DNA from 2 places in the Microbispora sp. H10885 genome. Region 2 is predicted to be linked to the other one. Evidence: riboswitches for the same ligand, from Rfam matches in the RefSeq annotation. Region 2 holds a riboswitch; the other holds the start of a gene.
What was found. Region 2 has a riboswitch for glycine ahead of gcvP (aminomethyl-transferring glycine dehydrogenase). Riboswitches for the same ligand answer to the same signal wherever they lie in the genome.
Positions count from the first base shown of each region.

Region 1: it holds a riboswitch for glycine, as region 2 does, so the genes downstream of both, gcvT (glycine cleavage system aminomethyltransferase GcvT) here and gcvP (aminomethyl-transferring glycine dehydrogenase) in region 2, are expected to answer to the same signal.

Region 1 covers NZ_JABBWY010000012.1:197,710-204,888, forward strand. Annotated here, with positions in the region: gene HHX37_RS29510 (L-serine ammonia-lyase) at 1-676, opposite strand, end outside; gene gcvH (glycine cleavage system protein GcvH) at 711-1,100, opposite strand; gene gcvT (glycine cleavage system aminomethyltransferase GcvT) at 1,097-2,188, opposite strand; glycine riboswitch at 2,328-2,425, opposite strand; gene HHX37_RS29525 (AfsR/SARP family transcriptional regulator) at 2,546-3,322, opposite strand; gene HHX37_RS29530 (AfsR/SARP family transcriptional regulator) at 3,974-4,762, opposite strand; gene HHX37_RS29535 (DNRLRE domain-containing protein) at 5,082-7,179, shown strand, end outside.
Region 2 covers NZ_JABBWY010000010.1:326,141-333,319, reverse strand. Annotated here, with positions in the region: gene HHX37_RS27020 (DUF5999 family protein) at 189-389, shown strand; gene HHX37_RS27015 (alpha/beta family hydrolase) at 386-1,012, opposite strand; gene HHX37_RS27010 (hypothetical protein) at 1,106-1,513, shown strand; gene HHX37_RS27005 (hypothetical protein) at 1,558-2,094, opposite strand; gene gcvP (aminomethyl-transferring glycine dehydrogenase) at 2,186-5,011, opposite strand; glycine riboswitch at 5,192-5,284, opposite strand; gene HHX37_RS26995 (MerR family transcriptional regulator) at 5,330-5,947, opposite strand; gene HHX37_RS26990 (bifunctional nuclease family protein) at 6,103-6,573, opposite strand; gene HHX37_RS26985 (MerR family transcriptional regulator) at 6,672-7,179, opposite strand, start outside.

The DNA.
Region 1 (7,179 bases), on a different contig from region 2:
GCCGCACGCACTCGGCCATGACGGCCCACAGGTGCAGCAGGCGGGCCCGGATCTCCTCCGGCGTACGGCCGAAGGCCCGCTCGTTCTCCATCATCAGCCCGGAGATCGACAGGCCGGTCTCCGCGCAGTGCGCGAGCAGTTCCCGCCCGGTCGTGAAGGGGTACGGCAGCACCGTGTCGTCGGGCTTGATCCGGTCGGCGCCGGTGGCGTTCTCGTCCACCACGAAGCCGCCGCCGACCGAGTAGTACACCTTCTCGCGCAGCACGGCCTCGTCGGCGTACGCCGTGAACCGCATGCCGTTCGGATGGTGGGGGAGCGACACCTTGCGCTCGAAGACGAGGTGCTCGCCGACGACGAACGGGATCTCCCGGAGGCCGTGCAGCGTCACCGTGCCGCTCGCCCGCATCGCGGCCAGCCGTTCGTCGACGGTGTCGATGTCGACCAGCTCGGGCTTGTCGCCGGACAGGCCGAGCAGGACCGCCTTGTCGCTGCCGTGACCCTTGCCGGTCAGGCCGAGCGAGCCGTACAGGACGGCCTCGACCCGGGTGACCTTCTCCAGCAGTCCGTCCTCGTGCAGCCCGCGGGCGAACCTGTGCGCCGCGGCCATGGGGCCGCCCGTGTGCGAGCTGGACGGCCCGATCCCCACCTTGAACAGGTCGAAGACGCTGATCGCCATTGATCGTCGCCCTTCCCGTGCGCGGCCGGGACCGTCAGGACTCGCCGGAGGTGAGGGTGCCGTACTCCGCCGCGGACAGCAGGTCCTCCGGCTCCCCCTCCACGCGCACCCGGAACAGCCAGCCGTCGCCGTACGGGTCGGTGTTGAGCAGGGAGGGGTCGTCCACGACGGCGGAGTTGATCTCGACGATCTCGCCGCCGACCGGGGCGAAGATGTCGCTCACCGACTTGGTCGACTCGACCTCGCCGACCGCGTCACCGGCCGCCACCGTCGTGCCCGCCTCCGGCACCTGCACGAACACCACGTCGCCGAGCTGCTCGGCGGCGTACTCCGTGATGCCCACCGTCACGGTGAGGCCGTCGTCGATCCCGGCCACCCACTCGTGCTCCTTGGTGTAGCTCAGCTCCTCGGGAATGCTGCTCACTTGCTCCTCCTGTAGAAAGGCAGATCGACGACGTCGACCGGTTCATGGCTGCCCCGGATGTCGACCGCCAGGCCGCCCTCGCGGAGGGCGTCCTCGGTGACGTACGCCATGGCGATCGGCTTGCCGAGGGCCTGCGACGGCGCGCCGCTGGTCACCTCGCCGACGACGGCGCCCTCCCGGGTGACGGGGTAGCCGTGGCGGGGCACCCGGCGGCCGCGGGCCACCAGCCCGACCAGCCGCCGAGTGGAGCCGTTCTGCGCGGCCCGTTCCAGGGCGGACCGGCCCACGAAGTCGCCCGGCTTGTCGAAGCGGACGACCCGCCCGAGGCCGGCGTCGAACGGGGTGGCCGAGGAGGTCAGCTCGTTGCCGTACAGCGGCATGCCGGCCTCCAGGCGCAGCGTGTCGCGGGCCGACAGCCCCGCGGGAACGAGCCCGAGGTCACGGCCCGCCTCGCCGAGCGCGTCCCACAGGGGTACGGCGTGCTCGTTGAGGACGAACAGCTCGAAGCCGTCCTCGCCGGTGTAGCCCGTCCGCGCGATCAGGGCGGGCGCGCCGGCGACGACACCGGGGAGGATGGCGTAGTACTTCAGGCCGTCGACGTCCGCGTCGGTCAGCCCGCGCAGGATCTCGGCGGCACGCGGCCCCTGCACGGCCACCAGCGCGTACTCGTCGGACCGGTCCGTCACCCGCGCGTCGTACCCCTCGGACCGGGCGGTCACTTCACGCGCCACGACGGCGTAGTTGGAGGCGTTGGCGACGACCATGTACCGGTCCTCGTCGAGGCGGTAGACGATGAGGTCGTCGAGGATGCCGCCGTCCTCGTCCACGATCATCGTGTAGCGGGCGCGGCCGGGAGCGAGGATGCTGAGGTGGCCCACCAGGGCGTGGTCGAGCGCCTCGCCCGCCTGCGGGCCGGTGACGAAGATCTCCCCCATGTGGGAGAGGTCGAACAGGCCCGCGGCCGTGCGCACCGCGTTGTGCTCGGCCGACTCGCTGCCGTACCGCAACGGCATCTGCCAGCCGGCGAAATCGGTCAGGGTCGCGCCAAGGCGTTCGTGTACCCCGCGGAGCGGGGTGGATCGGGACATGCGGACCTCGGAAAGGACGGATGCTGCACTGAACTATCGGGCATCCTCCCCCTCTGTCATCGGCGCCTGAGAGCTTCGTCCGATCTTTGCCGGACTTTCACCTTCGGCGAGGCCTCGCGGCCTTCTTTCCAGAGGTCACCTGGCCCGCGCGGTCCTTTGCCTTGAGAGGTTCGCGGGGAGGGCTTGCTCCTTCAGGGGCCCTGACCGGCTGCCAGGACGCTCTCCCGCACGGGATGATCGGTGCGCTGCCAGCCTAGTGGTTCGCCGCCGTCCCCGTAACCTGCCGGGTCGCCCGCTTTGCCGCACCCACGACATCCGTCCACACCATCAGCGCCGGGCTGTCGATAGAACAGGTGACTAGTTCGCGCTCGGGGTAATGCCCCTGGGGGTCGTGCGGCCACGGGCGGGAAAGGCGCTCAAGGCGTCGCCGGTGAGGATCCGCTGGTGGAGGGCCTGGGTGTCGGGGGACGGCTCGGTGCCGAGGCGGTCGACCAGGGTGCGGCGCAGCCGCTGGTAGGAGGCGAAGGCGTCGTGGGTCCGGCCCGAGCGGTGCAGGGCCAGCATGAGCTGCCGGTGGGGGCGTTCGCGCAGCGGGTGCCGGGTCGCCCACTGGGCCAGGCCGCCGACGATCTCGCGGTGGTGCCCGAGCGCCAGCCGTACGTCGAAGAGGTCCTCGGTCACCGCCCGCCGATCCTCGTCGAGCCGTTCGGCCCACACGCGGAGCCCGTCGATCTGCCGCACATCGAGGAGGGCGTCGCCCCGCCACAGGCTCAGCGCGTTCTCGAACAACCGCGCCGCATTGTGGTAATCGCCATTCTCGCGAGCGATTCTGCCCTGCGCCACCCATTGGTTGAATTCTGCAACGTCCACGGACCCCGGCCGGACGGAAAGAAGGTATCCGCCCTTCACCGTACGGACCGGAGAAAGGCCGGGGTCGCGAGGGGAGAGCCGCCGCCGCACCTGGGCGACGTAGGTGGTAAGATTGCGCGGCGCCGAAATAGTGGGACGGCCATTCCACAGTAGTGCGGTGAGCTGGTCCCGGTGCAGCGCGATATTCGCATTAAGGACGAGCAGCGCCAGGAGCTGCCGATGTCTCGCGGCGAGGCCGGCGATGGCGTCTCCTCGGTCGTTCATGGCCGAAAACGGTCCGAGCACGGCGTATAACACGGTTCCCCTCGCGCAAGGCAGCGTGAACGCGCCGACGACGGCGGCTTTGATCGGCGTTTGACGATATCTCTCCCCGCCTTCATTCGTCAAAATTACGCGTTTTCCGGCCGCCCGTAGATGTGTTGTCGGCCACTCGGCATTGCGTTCCGTAAAGTCATGAATGCCCAGCGAACATGCACGTGCATGTTATGAAATCGGTTACATCACCGGGATTCGCCATGAGGCGGTGCAAAAAGGCAGCAAGTGGGATCCCCACCGGGCGATGATTGCCGGGGCCGGACGAACGCCTGGCCACCCGGTCCCACGAGGTCGCCCTCCCGGACCTCCCGTCACCGTCGCGCTCGTGCTCGCGGCGACCTCGCGGCGCAGGCGTGGTTGATCTGGGTGGTGGTTACGCGGGAGGAGGACGCCGACGCCGATACGGCCGGCGACTCCCGCGTGCGCGTCGTTCTGTGGAGCCTGTACTCACTGGCCGCGGGCGCGTTCCTGTCGCACCTCGTGTCTGCGCGCGCTCGGTGTCGCCCTCGACCTGCCGCCGAGGGCCGGGGTCACTGCGCTCACACCGGTCAAGCTGTTCCATTTCCTCGGCGGCTGGACCGGGGACGGACGCGCGGTGCTTCACCCGGCTGTGGGCGCGTAGGCGAGGGCCCGGCCGATCTCCGGGTCGCCGGCCAGGATGCGCTGGTGGAGGGTCCGCGTGCCGGGAGCGGGCCCGGCGCCCATCTGGTCGATGAGAGTCCGGTGAAGGCGCTGGTAGGCCATGGACGCCTCATGAGTGCGACCGGATCTGTGCAGGGCGAGCATGAGCTGCTGGTGAGGGCGTTCACGCAGCGGGTGCGTCGACGCCCACTGGGCCAGGGCGCTGACGACCTCGTGGTGCTGCCCGGCCGCCAGCCGTACGTCGAACAGGTCCTCGGTGACGGTGCGCCGGTCCTCGTCGAGCCGATCGGCCCACACCGCGAGTGCGTCGACGCGCCTGAGATCGAGCAGGGCGTCGCCCCGCCACAACCGCAGGGCGTCGCCCAGCAGTTCGGCCGCATCGTGGTAATCGCGATTGTCCCGGGCCGTTCTTCCGTGCATTGTCAGGTAATTGAACTTGTCGACATCCACAGAGTCCGAGGGTGCGGAAAGGACATAGCCACTGCCGACCGTCCGCAGCGCGGAGTTCGCCGGTTCGCGAGGGGAGAGCAGGCGGCGCAGGCGCGCGATGTAGGTGGTGAGATTGCGGCGGGCGGAGTCGGGCGGACGGCCGTTCCACAGCAGGTCGATCAGCCTGTCACGATGCATGACGATGTTCACGTTGAGCAGGAGCAACGCCAGGAGCTGCCGCTGCCTCGGCGTGAGCTCCGCGATGACCTCGCCCTGGACGTCGAAGGCCAGGAACGGTCCAAGCAGCGCGTACAGCACGGTCCCCCTCGCGCATGGCGGCTAGTGAGCGGTTTTCGCTTCGACGGCTTCCCCGGCGTCCGCTGAAATCAGCATGCAAGGAACGGACATAAGTGTCTTGTCTTTTTCTGCACACTTGATGTCGTTTCGTGCACGGTGCCGGTGAGCCCTGGCCCCGCCCACGGCTGTCACGGAGGCGGGATAGGTGACGTAGGTCGAAAATGTGTTGGTTGTATGTCGATGATCCGTAGCGTCTGGCGCGTATGCCCCCGGCCTGTGGAGCGTCGATATGATCCCCCCTCTTCGGCAGATGCTCGCTGTCACCGCTCGGAATCGGCAGGTGAAGCGACGAACACGGCTCAGGGCGGTGGTGACCGGCCTGGCCATGGTGGCGGCCCTGCTGGTGGTGCCGCCCGCGGTCGCCGCGCCGGTGGCCAAGGCGGCGCCGGCATCCCCGGCTCCGGTCTCCGAGCGTCCCGACGCGACGTCGGCGGCGCTGACGGCACGGTTGCAGAACTCTCCGGTCGAGGACCTGTCGGCGCGTACGGAGGACTCGACGACGGTCTATCTGCCGGACGGCTCGGCGAGGACGGAGATCTTCGCCGGTCCGGTGCGGGTGAAGCAGAACGGCGCCTGGACCCCGGTCGACACGACGCTGGTGGAGCGGAACGGCCATCTGGAACCGAAGGCGGCCGCGGCCGGGGCGCAGGTGGAGATCTCGGCCGGTGGCAGTGGCCCGCTGGCCGAGCTGGTCACGGGGTCGGGCAAGGACGAGCACCGGATCGGCGTGCGCTGGCCGACGCCCCTGGGCAGGCCGCAGGTCTCAGGCAACACCGCGACGTGGGCGAACATCGCGCCCGGCGCGGACCTGGTGGTGCAGGCGCAGCCGCGGGGGTTCGTGCACTACGTGGTGCTGAAGCAGAAGCCGACCGCGCCGGTGGAGATCCGGCTGCCGGTCGAGCTGGCCGGAGCCGATCTGTCCAAGGACTCCAGGAACCGGCTCAAGCTGGTCGACAACGCCGGCAAGGGCAAGGGTGACCTGGTCGCCGCGGCGCCGCCGCCGCACATGTGGGACGCGGCGGCGGCCGACTCACCGGACGCGGGTAAGCGGTCGGAGGTCGGCTCGGCGATCGAGAAGGGTTCCGACGGCCCGGTCCTGGTGCTGAAGCCGTCGATGGACTTCCTGAACGCGCCGGACGTGACGTACCCGGTGACGATCGACCCGTACATGCAGATGACGCTGCAGACGGACACGTTCGTCTCCGACGACTACCCCAACTCGGCGACGTCGGCGACGTGGTTGCACGTGGGCCGGTTCGGGTCGGGGACGAAGACCGCCCGCACGTACCTGCAGTTCAAGCTCGGCGGGCTGATCAGCAAGCACATCATGAACGCCGACCTGTACCTGTCGAACTACAAGGCCAACGCCTGCGGCGGGGTGGCCGCAGGGCTGGGCATCCGGGTCAAGCGGGTCACCTCCGCCTGGTCGTCGTCCACGCTGACGCAGTCGAACCACCCGACCTCGACCACGACCGGGATGGTGGACAACACCAGCCAGGCCTACGGGTACGACTCCAGCTGTCCCGAGCACGACATGCTGTGGTCGATCGAGGACATCGTGCAGTACTGGACCGACCACCCGACCGAGAACTACGGCCTGCAGGTCCGGGCGGTGTCGGAGACCCAGGCCACCAACTGGCGGATGTACCGCTCCTCCGAGAACACCGTCGGCGCGGACGGCCCGCGGCTGTCGATCCAGTGGAACTCCTACCCGACCGTCCCGCACCACCTGACCGTCAACCCCTCGGCGGGCGGCACGAACGGCGGCACGTTCGTCACCTCGCTCACTCCGACGCTGACCGGCATGGTCGGGGACGGTGAGTGGGACACCGAGACGATCAGCTTCTACCTGGAGCACGACCCGAGCTACCCGGCCGAGGGCACCGGCAGCGTGTGGACCGGCAGCGTGACCGGGATCCTGCAGGGCGAGCTGGGCACGGTGACCGTCCCGTCGGGCAAGCTGGTCGACGGCTACCACTACCGGTGGCGGGCCAGAGGCTACGACGGCACCGACTACTCCCGCGACTACTCCTCCTACCGGTACTTCACTGTCGACATGACCGCTCCGGCCGCGCCGACGATCTCCTGCCCTGACTACGCCTCGGGCGTCTGGACGGCGAAGGCGTCCGCTCCGGTGACCTGCACCCTCGACACCACCTCGGCCGACGGCGCGGGGTACTACTGGGGCCTGGACGACGCCTCGGCTCCGACTCTGGTAGAGGACAACGACGGCGGCGGCGACGCCAAGACGATCACGATCGACCCCGCCCAGGGCTGGCACACGCTGTCGGTCAAGGCCCGCGACATGGCGCTGCGCACCTCCACGGTGACCACCTACAGCTTCGGTGTGGGCGCCGGTGAGGTGACCGCGCCGCTGG
Region 2 (7,179 bases):
CGCTCGGGGGGTGTGGTCGGGTCCCCAGCCCGACCGGCGGAAATGCCCCGAACGGACTATGTCATGCGGATGGGGCCGAACCGCAGACTGGAGTAGTCCGATGTGTCGTACGTCATACGGCGCGGCGGACGCCCGGCGGAACATCACGAACGTAAGACGAACGATAAAGAACACGGGGAGCCCCGGCGATGTGCCCTCATGAACCGGCCTGTCCCACCGCGGACGCGAAGGACCGAGAAGCCGCCCGAACGGTGGCCTGCCACCCCGAGCAGGGCTGGAGCCTGCTCTGCAACGGCGTCGTGCTGTTCGAGGACACCGGCGAGCTGTTGCCGGACGGTGGCGTCATCGCTCCGCACCGCCCCACCGACATGGCCATCAGCGCGGCCTAGGCCTCCTGCTCCTCCTGCTCCAGCAGCCACGGCAGCAGCCACCGCGCCACCTCCTCGCCCACCCGGGCGGGGTTCTTCCTGAACTCGTGCCCCTCCCCCGGGAGGACCACGAGACGTGCGGCGTCCTTCTCGTCCGGCACGCCGAACGGATCCCGATCCCCGCTGACCACGAGCACGGGGGTCCCGGCCTGCCGCAGCTCGTCCGCCCGCGACCGATCAGGTTTCCCCGGCGGGTGCAGCGGGAATGCGAGCGCCACCACCGCCCCGGCTCCCGCCTCGTGTGCCGTACGGCAGGCGACCCGTGCGCCGTTGCTCCGTCCGCCCTGGACGAGCGGCAGGCCCGGGTGACGGGCTCGCAGCGCGGCGACGACGGCCAGCCACGCCTCGTCCTGTTTCACGGCCGATCCCGGCGCCCGGGCGCCGCGCAGCCGGAACGGCTGGACCACCCGTGCGACCGTCACCCCCGCCGGCAGCACGGCGTCCCGTACGGCGAGCAGGTCGGGGGCGTCCACCCCGCCGCCGGACCCGTGCGTGAGCACCAGCAGCAGCCGGGCGCCGGGGGCCTCCTCCACCTCGGCCAGCGCGGGGCCGTGCGGGGTCTCGATCTCCAGCGCGACTCCCATGCCGGTGACCGTATCGGCTCCGTCCCCGGCAGGAGGTGCGGACCCTCCGTTCGGAGGATGGCAGGGCTCGCGAGTATGGGCCAGAATGTCATGGTGCCGGAGATCGCATCGCAACCGCCTGCCGCCGGGCAGGGCTACAGGCCGCCGCCGCAGGCGGGGACGCAGACGACCCGGGAGGACCTGCGCGCCGTCATCGCGGCCCGCCGGGACCTCGGCCCGGAGTACGAGGACGCGCTCGTCGACTCGTTCCTCGACAAGCTCGACGTGGAGATCGCCGCGCGGGTGCGGAACGAGGTCGCCGCGCACATCGGGCACCAGCCGCTTCCCGGGAGGCGCCCGAAGGACAGCGCGGTGGGCGTGGCCCTGGGCTCGCTCGGCATCGGCATCCCGCTGACCGGGATCGCCGCGGGCACCTCAGGCGGGCCGGGGCTCCTGCTCGCCTGGGGCGGGATCGTCGCCGTCAACCTGGCGTACGCGCTGAGCCGCCGCACCCAACGCTGACCGACGGGGGCCGACCGGCGGACCACCGGCCGTTCGGTCCCCGATCAGGCCTCGACGCTCTCCATGACCGGGCGGACGTCCCGGCCGAGGCGCAGCCGCACCTGCTCGGCGAGCGCCCGGTCGGGGTGGTCGAGGCCATAGCGCCACACGGTCCCGGCGTCGGCGTCGCGCCCCCGCAGGGGCAGCGTCCGGGCCAGCAGCTCGATCGCCAGCGCGCCGGTCTCGGCGTCCGGGCCCTCCCCGCGGCCCTCCTCCACCGCGCCGGCGAACTGGGCGCACGCCATCTCCAGGTGCGCGATGCCGAGCAGCACGCGCAGGCGCGCCCGGTCGGCCACGGCGGGCACCGACAGCGCCTCCAGCAGCACGTCCGCCGCCCGTTCCGGCTCTCCCTCGGCGAGCAGCCGCTCCGCCATGTGCTCCACGACGGCCGACAGGCCCGCCGCGGCCTCGGCGCGGTCGGGCGCCTCCTCGTCCGCGGCGACTTCCGCGAAGATCGACGCCGCGGCGTCGAGGTCGCCCGTCTCGGAGAGTCGGTGCGCCTGGTCGAGCCGGTCGGGCCGCCCGGGGTCGATGGCCGTCATGAGGTGGCCTCGCAGAGGTCGCAGGGACAGGAGCGTGCATCCGCGATCTTAACGAGCCCGGCCTCCGGGCGGGGCCGACATGCGCAACCGGTCAGTCCTCGTACGCCTCCATGGGCGGGCAGGAGCAGACGAGGTTGCGGTCGCCGTACGCCTGGTCGATGCGGCGCACCGGCGGCCAGTACTTGTCGTCGCGCAGGCCGGGCACCGGGTAGGCGGCGACGGCCCGCGAGTAGGGGTGGGCCCACTCGTCGGCGGTGAGGCACTCGGCCGTGTGCGGCGCGTTGCGCAGCGGGTTGTCGGCCTTGTCGTACTCGCCCGATGCCACCTTGGCGATCTCGTCCCGGATGGCGATCATCGCGTCGGCGAAGCGGTCGAGTTCGGCCAGGTCCTCGCTCTCGGTCGGCTCGATCATGAGGGTCCCGGCGACGGGGAACGACATCGTGGGCGCGTGGAAGCCGTAGTCGATCAGCCGCTTGGCCACGTCGTCCACCGTGACGCCGGTCTCCTTGGTGATCTGGCGCAGGTCGACGATGCACTCGTGCGCGACCAGGCCGTCCCGGCCGGTGTAGAGGACCGGGTAGTGCGGCGCGAGGCGCCGGGCCAGGTAGTTGGCCGACAGGATCGCCTGCTCGGTGGCCTGCCGGAGGCCGTCGCCGCCCATCATGCGGACGTACGCCCAGGAGATCGGCAGGATGCCCGCCGAGCCGTACGGCGCGGCCGACACGTGCGCGGGCAGGTGCTCCGCGAGGTGGGCCTTGACCGCGACCGGGCCGACACCGGGCCCGCCGCCGCCGTGCGGGATGCAGAAGGTCTTGTGCAGGTTCAGGTGCGAGACGTCCGCGCCGAACTCCCCCAGCCGGGCCAGGCCGACCAGCGCGTTGAGGTTGGCCCCGTCCACGTAGACCTGCCCGCCGGCCTCGTGGACCCGCTCGCAGATCTCGACGATCGTCTCCTCGTACACGCCGTGGGTGGACGGGTACGTCACCATGATCGCGGCGAGCGCGTCGCGGTGCTTCTCGATCTTCGCGGCGAGGTCGCCCAGGTCGACGTTGCCGCTCTCGTCGCAGGCCACCACGACCACCCGCATGCCGGCCATGACGGCGCTGGCGGCGTTGGTGCCGTGGGCGGACGACGGGATGAGGCAGACGTCGCGGCCGTCCTCGCCCCGGGAGCGGTGGTAGGACCTGATCGCCAGCAGCCCGGCGAACTCGCCCTGCGACCCGGCGTTCGGCTGGATCGACACCCGGTCGTAGCCGGTGACCTCGGCCAGCCAGTCCTCCAGCGTCGCGATCAGCTCGGCGTACCCCTCGGCCTGCTCCGCCGGCGCGAACGGGTGGATCGCGGCGAACTCCGGCCAGGTGACCGGCTCCATCTCGGTGGTCGCGTTGAGCTTCATCGTGCAGGAGCCCAGCGGGATCATCGAGCGGTCGAGCGCGACGTCCTTGTCCTGCAGCCGCCGCAGGTAACGGAGCATGGCCGTCTCGGACCGGTGGGAGTGGAAGACCGGGTGGGTGAGGAAGCCGGAGGTCCGCTGCAGGTCCGCGGGGATCGCGTCGGAGGTCGCCCGGTCGAGGTCCTCGACCACGATCCCCGGCACGCCGAAGGCCTCCCAGACGGCCCGCAGGTGGCCGACGACGGTCTTCTCGTCGCAGGCCACGCCGACGTGGTCGGCGTCCGCCAGGCGGAGGTTGACGCCCCGCTCGGCGGCGGCGGCCACGACGTGCTCCGCCCGGCCCGGCACGCGGGCGAGCACGGTGTCGAAGAATTCGTCGTGGACGATCTCCACGCCCCCCTCGCGCAGCCCGGCGGCGAGGACGGCCGCGTGGCGGTGCGCCCGCTGGGCGATCCGCCGGAGGCCGTCGGGGCCGTGGTAGACGGCGTACATCGAGGCCATGACCGCGAGCAGGACCTGCGCGGTGCAGATGTTGCTGGTGGCCTTCTCCCGCCGGATGTGCTGCTCGCGGGTCTGCAGGGCCAGCCGGTAGGCCGTACGGCCGTCGGCGTCCACCGAGACGCCGACCAGGCGGCCGGGCATCTGCCGCTGCAGGCCCTCACGGACCGCCATGTACGCCGCGTGGGGGCCGCCGTAGCCCAGCGGGACGCCGAAGCGCTGGGAGGAGCCGACGGCGATGTCGGCGCCCTGCTCGCCGGGGGGCTCCAGCAGGGTCAGCGCCAGCAGGTCGGCCGACGCGACGAGCAGCGCGCCGGCGGCGTGCGCCCGCTCGGCCAGCGCCCGGAAGGACGCCACGCGGCCGCTCGCGCCCGGATACTGGACGAGGACCCCGAAGCACTCGGGCAGGTCGCCCGCGAGGTCCGACTCCACCAGCGTGATGCCGAGCGGCTCGGCGCGGGTCGCCAGCACGGCCTTGGTCTGCGGCAGCGCGTCCGCGTCGACCACGAAGACGTCCGCCTTGACCTTGCTCGCGCGCCGGGCCAGCGTCATCGCCTCGGCCGCGGCGGTCGCCTCGTCCAGCAGGGACGCGCCGGCGACGTCGAGGCCGGTGAGGTCCGACACGACCGTCTGGAAGTTCAGCAGGGCCTCCAGCCGCCCCTGCGAGATCTCCGGCTGGTACGGCGTGTACGCGGTGTACCAGCCCGGGTTCTCCAGCACGTTGCGGAGGACGACCCCCGGAGTGATCGTGTCGTGGTACCCCAGGCCGATCATCGGGGTCAGCACCCGGTTGCGGGCCGCGAGCGCGCGGAGTTCGGCCAGCGCCTCGGCCTCCCCCGCCGCCTCCGGCAGGTTCAGCGGGCCCCGCGTGCGGATCGCCTCGGGAACGGCCACGGCGAGCAGGTCGGCCGTCGACTCGTAGCCGACGACCTCCAGCATGCGGGCACGGCCGGCGTCCGAAGGACCGATGTGACGGGTCGCGAAGGGCGGGGCGGAAAGATCCTGAAGCGTCGAGCGGTCGGTCATGACAGGGGCCTCCTGGGCGGGTCGAGACCTGCGGCGGCCGCCTCGCGCCCGTGGGCGCGACCGGCCGTGATGCGGTCTCCCCCTCTGTCATCGGACCTGAGAGCTTCACCGGGCCGCCCGGCCCGGCTTTCCCCTTCGGTGAGGCGCCGCCTGGCGGGCGGGCCTGCTTTTCAGAGTCGCCTCGTCCGTGCGGTACGGATGCCTGAGAGTTTCCGGGGAGGTTTGCTCCTTCGGCGCCCCTGCAACTTCAGGGGTCTCTCCCGCACGAGGTCGTCGGCCGTGTCCATTCTACCCGGTTACTTCCTCTGTACCCGTTTCTCAGCCGATCTTACGGGCCTTCCTGCGGCGGGCCAGCTCGTCGGCCGGATGATCCCCCTCCGCATCCGGAGCGGACTCCGCGCGCTCACCGGGCAGTTCCGCCAGGGACCCCTCCACCTCGCGCCAGACCCGCCCGAGCGCGATGCCGAACACGCCCTGGCCGCCCTGCAGCAGGTCGATCACCTCGTCGGCGCTGGTGCACTCGTAGACGCTCACGCCATCGCTCATCAGGGTGATCTGGGCCAGGTCGTTGACGCCCCGGTCGCGCAGGTGCCGTACGGCGGTGCGGATCTGCTGGAGCGAGACCCCCGTGTCGAGGAGACGTTTGACGACCTTCAGGACGAGGATGTCGCGGAAGCTGTAGAGTCGCTGCGACCCGGACCCCTGAGCTGCTCTTATGGTCGGGAGCACCAGTTCGGTCCGGGCCCAGTAGTCGAGCTGCCGGTAGGTGATCCCGGCCGCCGCGCACGCCGTCGGGCCACGGTAACCGATGTTCTCGGGCAGCGCCGTCGGCTGCTCGTCGAACAGCAGGCCTTGTTCGCCGGCGCGCTCGCGCGCCTCCCGCCGAACCGGGTCGTGCTGGCCGGCCGACCTACCCTCGCCGCTGCTGACCGCCACTGCGGACCTCCGGCTTTCTCTCATCCCACGGTCTGATCTGGGGGTTCGTGAATTACAACCGTGGTTTCCCTTGCACCGTAGGACCGGGGCCATCGTCAGTCAACGACCCCGTCCGGCGCGTCGTGAAGCGTAATTTCCCGAAATGGTGCGGCACGTCAGCCCGCTCGCCCGAAGTCTTCCGGTGTGATTTTGTCCAGGAACTCGCGGAACTTCTCCACTTCGTCTTCCTGGTCGTCGGGCATGCTCACGCCCGCCTCCTGGATCACGTCCTCACTCGCGTAGATCGTCGCCCCCGTGCGCAACGCCAGCGCGATCGAGTCCGAAGGGCGGGCGCTCACCTCCACGCCGTTCGAGAACACCAGGTCGGCGAAGAAGATCCCATCGCGGAGCGCGACGATGTTGACGGTGCGCAACCGCACCCCCAACGCCTCAAGCACATCGCGGAACAAGTCGTGGGTGAGCGGCCTCGGCGGGGGTTCCTCCGCCTGGGCCAGCGCGATGGCGGTCGCCTCGGTCATGCCTATCCAGATCGGCAGGTACCGATCACCGCTCGCCTCCTTCAGGAGCACGATCGGCTGGTTTGTGGGCATCTCAACGCGAACCCCCACGACCTCCATCTGCAACACGGGCGGCTCCGTCTCAAGCGTCGCGGCATATCACCAGGCATTCAACGTAACACCCACCAGGGAGCGGATGTGCCGGTCACCGCCCCATCAGCACCCCATTACCGTCCCAGAACGCCGCGAACACTGCCACGCAGCAACGCATTGTGCAGTTCCTGGAGAAGACCGGACATCTCGCGAGCGGTCTCGTCGGCCTCCGCGATCGCCCCCGGCGCCTTCCGGCGCAGCACGGGCGCCACCGCCTGCTCGATCAGGCCGGTCTCCCGCTCCACCAGCGCCCGCACCGCCCTGAGGTGCCGCGCTCGCAGGCCGAACCGCGACAGGGCCCCCACGCTGCGCGCGATCTCCAGCGCCTCGCCGTCGTAGCGGCGCGCGACCGCCGCGACCAGGCCGAAGCTCTCCATCTCGGCCAGGGTCTCCTCGTCGATGCCCGCGGCCTCGATGAGCTCCTCCCTGCTGAGACGCACCGCCGGCGGGCCGTCCGAGACGCTCTGCGGGCGCGCGGCCTGCCCGTCCAGCTGATCCTTGATCACCCGGAGCGGCAGGTACTGGTCACGCTGCGCCCGCAGGATGTACCGCAGGCGCTCCACGTCGTTGTAGGTGAACTTG